3 regions of the Brevibacterium ammoniilyticum genome follow, and region 2 is predicted to be linked to each of the others. Evidence: riboswitches for the same ligand, from Rfam matches in the RefSeq annotation. Region 2 holds a riboswitch; each other region holds the start of a gene.
What was found. Region 2 has a riboswitch for thiamine pyrophosphate ahead of AAHA49_RS11355 (TenA family protein). Riboswitches for the same ligand answer to the same signal wherever they lie in the genome.

Region 1: linked by a shared signal. The riboswitch ahead of AAHA49_RS12610 (ECF transporter S component) and the one ahead of AAHA49_RS11355 (TenA family protein) in region 2 are both predicted to bind thiamine pyrophosphate.
Region 3: linked by a shared signal. The riboswitch ahead of thiM (hydroxyethylthiazole kinase) and the one ahead of AAHA49_RS11355 (TenA family protein) in region 2 are both predicted to bind thiamine pyrophosphate.

Annotation. Positions count from the first base shown of each region.
Region 1 covers NZ_BAABNP010000010.1:66,183-68,442, forward strand. Annotated here, with positions in the region: gene AAHA49_RS12605 (universal stress protein) at 1-865, shown strand, start outside; TPP riboswitch at 905-1,013, shown strand; gene AAHA49_RS12610 (ECF transporter S component) at 1,039-1,659, shown strand; gene AAHA49_RS12615 (ABC transporter ATP-binding protein) at 1,659-2,260, shown strand, end outside.
Region 2 covers NZ_BAABNP010000008.1:172,741-175,000, reverse strand. Annotated here, with positions in the region: gene AAHA49_RS11360 (hypothetical protein) at 1-395, opposite strand, end outside; gene AAHA49_RS11355 (TenA family protein) at 441-1,124, opposite strand; TPP riboswitch at 1,122-1,224, opposite strand; gene AAHA49_RS11350 (ATP-grasp domain-containing protein) at 1,234-2,260, opposite strand, start outside.
Region 3 covers NZ_BAABNP010000002.1:153,535-155,794, reverse strand. Annotated here, with positions in the region: gene AAHA49_RS02740 (sugar ABC transporter permease) at 1-793, shown strand, start outside; TPP riboswitch at 1,103-1,204, shown strand; gene thiM (hydroxyethylthiazole kinase) at 1,192-2,052, shown strand; gene thiE (thiamine phosphate synthase) at 2,049-2,260, shown strand, end outside.

The DNA of each region.
Region 1 (2,260 bases), on a different contig from region 2:
CCTCGTCGGCTTCGACGGCTCGGAGCTCGCAGCCCTGGCCCTGCGCTACGGCGCCGCCGAGGCACTCCACCGCGGCGTTCAGCTCACGGTGGTCACCGCGTTCACGATGCCGCTGATGATCTACCCGAACATGGCCTCGATCCCCTCCGAACCCGAGGACGAGGCCGCGATGCGCGGAGCGGAGAAGCTGCTCGCCGAGGCGGCCGACCTCCTGCGCGACCATCCCGGACAGGTCACTTACGCCGCCGAGTCCGGCGACGCCGCAGGCGTGCTCGTGCGACTGAGCTCGAACGCCGAGGTCCTCATCGTCGGCGCCCGCGGTCGCGGCGGCTTCATCGGCCGCATGCTCGGCTCGGTCTCGACAGCCCTGCCGCCCCATTCGCACTGCCCGACGATCGTCGTGCCCAAGCACTCCGCCCGCCGTGAGGACTCGAGCGGATCGGTCGTCGTCGCCGTCGACGGCTCCGAGGCCGCCCGGATCGCGATGTTCACCGCCGCCGAGGTGGCCTCCTCCAGGCAGACGGGCCTCGAGATCGTCTCGGTGCTGCCGGCCGGTGAGGAATGGCTCTACTGGTACCCCGATCTCGAGGTCGGCGGGGATGTCGCAGACCGTCGGCAGAAGCAGCTCGAGACCGCCCTCTCGACGGAGGCCGATGCCCTCGGCGAGCAGTTCCCTGGTCTGCCGATCTCCACCTCGGTGGTCGTCGGGGATGCGGTCTCGATGCTCTCGGAGGCCACGAAGCGGGCCCAGCTCACGGTGCTCGGCACCCGGGGCCGCGGCGCGGTGAAGTCCGCGCTCCTCGGTTCGGTCTCCCGCGGAGTCCTCCACCATGCCGAAGGCCCGGTGATGATCGTCCCCAGCTGAGACGGGCCTGCGGGCCGGTGGTCGTGTTGTACAGTGGTGCCCACACGACAGGGGAGCGCCAGCAGGGGCGCTGAGAGTGCAGATGATGCTGCAGACCCTCGAACCTGATGCGGTTAGCACCGCCGAAGGAAGTCGAGACTCTTCTACCCCTCCTTGAGATACGAGGAGGCACAATGCCGAACACCACCGCGCCCGCGACATCCGCACCCGCGTACACCCAGGCCCCGCCGACGAAGAAGTGGCGGGTCGTCGACTACGTCGTCACCGCCGTCCTCGGCATCGCCGTGGGCCTGATCTTCTGGGTGCTCGCGGCGAGCTGGAAGGTCATCGAACTCGGCTTCCAAGCCTTCCCGCCCTCGATCGGGCTCATCGCCGGCCTGTGGGTGCTCGCCGGTCCCTTGGCCGGGGCGATCATCCGCAAACCGGGTGCCGCGCTCCTGTGCGAGGTCCTCGCCGCCCTCGTCGAAGGCGTCCTCGGCTCCCACTTCGGCTCGACCGTGCTGCTCTCGGGCTTCATCCAGGGCCTCGGCGCCGAACTCGTCTTCGCGGCCTTCGGCTACCGGAAGTTCACCCTGTGGGTGACGACGCTGTCCGGTCTCGTCGCAGCGGCCTTCATGGCGGTGAGCGAGAACATCCTCTACAACGCCGAATGGCAGCTGACCTACCAGTTCGCCTACGCCGCATGTGCGATCGTCTCCGGCATCGTCATCTCCGGCATCGGCGCCTGGTATGCCTACCGCGCGATCGCGAAGACCGGGGCGCTGAGCTCGTTCGCCTCCGGCCGCATGCGCTGATGGGTCTGCCGGTCCGCGCCCGCGGCTTCTCGTGGCGGCACGCCGATCGGGACGCTGCCGCGATCGGTCCCCTCGACCTCGACATCGCCGCCGGAGAGAAGGTCCTCCTCCTCGGCCCGTCAGGGGCGGGGAAGTCGACGCTGCTCCATGCGATCGCCGGGGTCCTGCCCGTCGAGGCCGGAGAGTCCACCGGTGAGATCCTCATCGGCGACGATGCCCCTGACCCCCGCCGAGGTGTCACCGGGCTCGTCCTCCAGGACCCCGATTCGCAGGTGATCTTCTCTCGCGTCGGCGACGACGTCGCCTTCGGCATGGAGAACCTCGGCCTGCCGGTCGAGGTCATCGACGAGCGCATCGGGTCGTCGCTGGCCGCGATGGGCCTCGACCTGCCCACCGACCATCCCACGGCGGCGCTCTCAGGGGGCCAGAAGCAACGTCTTGCGCTTGCCGGCATCCACGCGATGGCGCCCGAGGTCATCGTCCTCGACGAACCGACGGCCAACATCGACCCCGCCTCGGCGGCATCGGTGCGCGATGCCGTGCTCACGGCGGCCGCGGTCACCTCGGCGACGATGATCGTCGTCGAGCATCGGGTGAGCCT
Region 2 (2,260 bases):
GGTTCGTGACCGTCGGGAAGCGGGTAGACCATGAGTCGGGACAGTGCCGCCGAGGCTTCCTCGACGAGGACGTCGCCGCTGAGATCGGACAGGGTGCGGTCCTCGGGCTCAGCGGTCTCGTCGGCGTGGTCCTCGGACCCGTCATCGCTGTCGACCCACGTATTCGCGGCCTCGGTTTCGACGAGGAAGCCGGAGATCTGGGCGAGGATCGTCGAGTACGACGCCCCGTCCGAGGTCCGTTCGATCCAGCCGGTCTCCCCGTCCGAGTCCTCCGTTTCGAAGTAGCCCCACACCATGGTTGGGAAGAACTTCGGCGGCACGGATTCGATGATCTCCGGGCTGAACACTCCGAAGGGAATGCGGTCGGAGTCGGGGACGGCGGGCGAATCGTTCATCGGTCAATCGTGCCACGGGAGGGGCGGTGCCGCGGCCGCCGAGGTCTACGAGTCCTGAGACCGGTACGCCTCGTCGAAGAACGCGCGCTCGAGCCCGACGGCTCGTCCCCACAGCGCGGTCAGCCGGTCCCGGGTCGCGACCGCCTCGGCGTCGTCCCCTCGAGGCACGACGCGTTCGAGTTCGTCGACGAGGAACTGCACCCACGCGGCGAAGTCCTCACCGCGGTGGAGGTCGATCCACCCGACGTGGACGTCGCGGGTGGGCATCTCGCGCTCCAGCTCACCCCAGTCGAGGTAGAGCCATTCGGCGATGACGAGGACGACGAGGAGATCCGGGTACGACGCCGAGGCGACCGCCCCCTTCATGACGTCCCGGAAGCCCGCGGTCGGAGCCAGCAGGACCGGGTCGGCGTAGTCGGCGGGACTCACCCCCACCTCGGCGAAGGCGCGGATGAAGTACGAATCCTCTTCGGCTTCGAGGAACCCGAGCTGACGGGCGAACCGCAGCTTCGCCTCGATCCGGTCGGCGTGGGCCACACACGCGCCGAGCATCGCGAGGAAGTCCTCGAAGAACTGATAGTCCTGGATGAGATAGGTCGCCATGACCTCGTCGGGCACGGTGCCCGCGAAGAGCTCCTCGACGAACCGGTGACCGACGGCCGCCGCCCAATCCTCGTCGGCTGACCTGCGCAGCGCCTCGACGGCACCGCCTGCTGGCACAGTGATCATTCGTGTCCTCCAACTTCCTCCGCCGGCATTGCCCGGATCAGGTGTAAGGGTCTGCGTGCGCACTCTCAGCGCCGGATTCGGCGCTCCCCTGTGGTGGTTCGAGACTATCTCACATCGCCGGAACTGCGGCACCCGCCGGCGCTTCGGTCACCTCGCCGAGGCGGTCGGCGAGGACCTTCGCGATCCGGGCTGCCGCCGGCTGGCGTCCGGCCGCTCGCTCGGCCTCCTCGACCGCGGAGTTGTAGTTCGTGTTCGTGTTGATGTCGTAGACGACCTGCCGGCCGTCGGCGGTTTCGATGAACTCGACCCCTGCGAAGTCGATGCCGAGATCGCGCAGGAGCGCTTCGAGCCGGCGGATGAGCAGGGTCTCGGCGGTGATCGACTCCCGCCGGGTGAACTGGGCGAAGGGCGCGCCCGCACTGCCAGCGCCGCCCGCGCTGCCCGCGCCTGGGATCTCGCACGCGTCGGCGGGGCAGAGTTCGAACGTGCCGGCCGAGACGTCGACGGCGACCGCGTAGTGGAAGCGTCCGCCGATGAACTCGGCGCGGGTGATGAACGGTTCGGCGGGCTGGAGGTACTCCTGGACGAGCGTGATGCCGTCGACCGGCTCGTTCGCCCCTCCCGGACCGAAGTCGGCGATGACAGCATCGAGTTCGGCCTGTGCATCGAACCGCCGCACACCCAGGCCCTTGCCGCCCTGGTTGTGCTTCGTGATGAACGGGGGAGCGAAGTCGGCGGCCGCCTCGGCGAGGGCACCGGATCCGAACGCCGCAGCCGTGCGGGGAACGTCGAAGCCGCGGGACGCAAGCTCCCGATGCTGCCGGATCTTGCTCACCTCGAGCTCATAGACGTCCGCGCCGTTGACGACCGTGCGCCCGGCGGCCTCGAGCCACGCGAGTACGGCCCGGCCGTAATCCTTGACGTGCGGGTCCGTGCGGGTGTGCGAGGACGCAGAGAGTCGGGACCAGAAGATCCCCTCCGGCGGCTCCGCAGAGAGGTCGATCGTCGACCCCGGCAGCAGCCATTCGACGAACTCGACGCCCTGGGCTGCGAGCGCCTCGGCGAAGGGCGGAATCCACTCGGGATTGTCGTGGATGATGTAGACCGCGGGACGGTCGGCGACGGGCAGCTGATGG
Region 3 (2,260 bases), on a different contig from region 2:
CTTCGTCGTCACCCTCGCCGGCCTCCTCGCGTTCACGGGGCTCACCCTCACCGTGCTCGGCACCCAGAAGAACCTCTCGATGGCCGACACCTTCGCCTTCGACTTCGCCAGCTACTACTTCCCGGCGATCTGGGCGTACGTCTTCGGGGCGATCGCGGTCATCGGGTTCGGTGCGGGGCTCGTCTACTCGAAGCTGCGGCGCCATGCGCAGGGACTGGACAGTGCGAGCTGGCTGGCCGTCATCGTCCGCATCGTGCTGCTCACGGCGATCGTCTTCGGCTTCCTCATCCTCGTCAACCAGGACTTCGGTCTCGCCCTGCCGTTCTTCCTCATGATGGTCATCGCGATCGTCATCGACCTCGTGCTGCGCAAGACGCGCTACGGGCGTTCGATCTACGCCGTCGGCGGCAAGGTCGAGGCCGCGCGGCGGGCGGGCATCCCGGTGACATGGGTGCGCATCAGCGTCTTCATGACCGCCGGCGTCCTCGCCGCACTCTTCGGCTTCGTCAAGGCCGGAGTGACGACGAACGCCGGATCGACGCTCGTGGCGACCCAGGATCTGCTCAATGCGATCGCCGCGGCCGTCATCGGCGGCACCTCCCTCTTCGGCGGACGCGGCACGGCCTGGGCGGCGGTGCTCGGCGCGTTCGTCGTCGGCGCCATCAACAACGGCCTCTACCTCATCGGCTTCAACTCCGACGCGCAGCAGATCATCACCGCCCTCGTCCTCCTCACCGCCGTCGTCATCGACGCGGTCAGTCGGCGCGGCCAGCGTTACGTCGGCAGGGGATAGTCGCCGAAGCGGACGGACGGCAGCGTTCGAATTCACCGAGACCGCCTCTTCGCGTCGAGACCGCGCCTCCAGGCATTCGGTCTCGCTCATCTACGCGGGCACGATGCGCAATCCCGTGGGCCGCTGACGCGGAGAGCGCTTCGGGCTCACTTCGATCTCGAGGGCACAGTTCACGAACTGTGCCCTCGAGATCGAAGTGAGCTGGAGGACTGTGCAGGCGCCGAGGCGGTCCGGCAGCATCGCCCGCCGCGTGGCCCGCGCATGCGCTGCCCGCGTCGCCGCCGCCTCGGCGCTCCTGATACAGTCGAAGGCAATGACATGGGGTGCCCGGGGAATCGCGCCGGGCTGAGAGGACACCCATCGAACCTGATCTGGGCCATGCTAGCGAAGGGATCGTCATGACCGACCTCGATCTGTCGTCGGCGCACGCACGTCTGCGCGCGTCGAACCCGCTCATCCAATGCATCACGAACACCGTCGTGCAGCAGTTCAGTGCGAACGTGCTGCTCGCTGTCGGGGCGTCTCCGGCGATGCTCGACCACGACGCCGACGCCGCACAGTTCGCCCACCTCGCCGGCGGGCTGCTGATCAACTTCGGCACGGCGACGAACCAGCAGTTCCTCGCCGCCGACGCCGCGATCGAAGCCGTCACCGCCGATGCGAAACCCTGGGTCCTCGACCCGGTGAGCATCGGTGCCGCCGATTTCCGCACCACCCGGATCCGCCGGGCCGCTGCCGCCGGACCCACCGCGATCCGCGGCAACGCCTCGGAGATCGCGGCACTGGCCGGCGCCGGTGCCGGCGGGCGCGGAGTCGAATCCACCGACGAAGTCGACGCCGTGCTCCCCGCCGCCGCCGACCTCGCCCGCGCGACCGGCGCGATCGTCGCCGTCTCGGGTGCCCGTGACGCCGTCGTCGCCCACATCGACGGGGTCGACCATGTCGCCCGCATCGACGGCGGACACGCGTTCATGCCGCTCGTCATCGGCACCGGGTGCTCGCTCGGCGCCGTCACCACCGCCTACCTCGCCGCGGTCCCTCCGGCGGGGACGAGTTCGCAGGCCGGACCGGCAGGCGTGGGAGCGCTCGAGAGGTTCACCGCCGTCGTCGCCGCCCACGCGCATTTCGCCGTGGCCGGTGAGGCCGCCGCGACCGGGGCACTGGGTCCGGGCCGGTACGCCATGAACTTCCTCGACGCCCTCTTCACCACCGACGACGACCGCATCGCCCGCTCCCGCGTCGCGGTGACGGCGGCATGAGCGCGGCACTCGACCGCCTCGCCGGCATCGACACCCGCCTCTACCTCGTCACCGACTCCGCGCAGTGCGCCGAGGCCGGTCGGACGGTGGCCGAGACCGTGCGCTCCGCGGTCGCCGGCGGGGTCGGCATCGTCCAGGTCCGGGACAAGGACATCGACGACACCGAGTTCCTCGTCCTCACCCGTGAGGTCGTCGCCGCCGTCGCCGA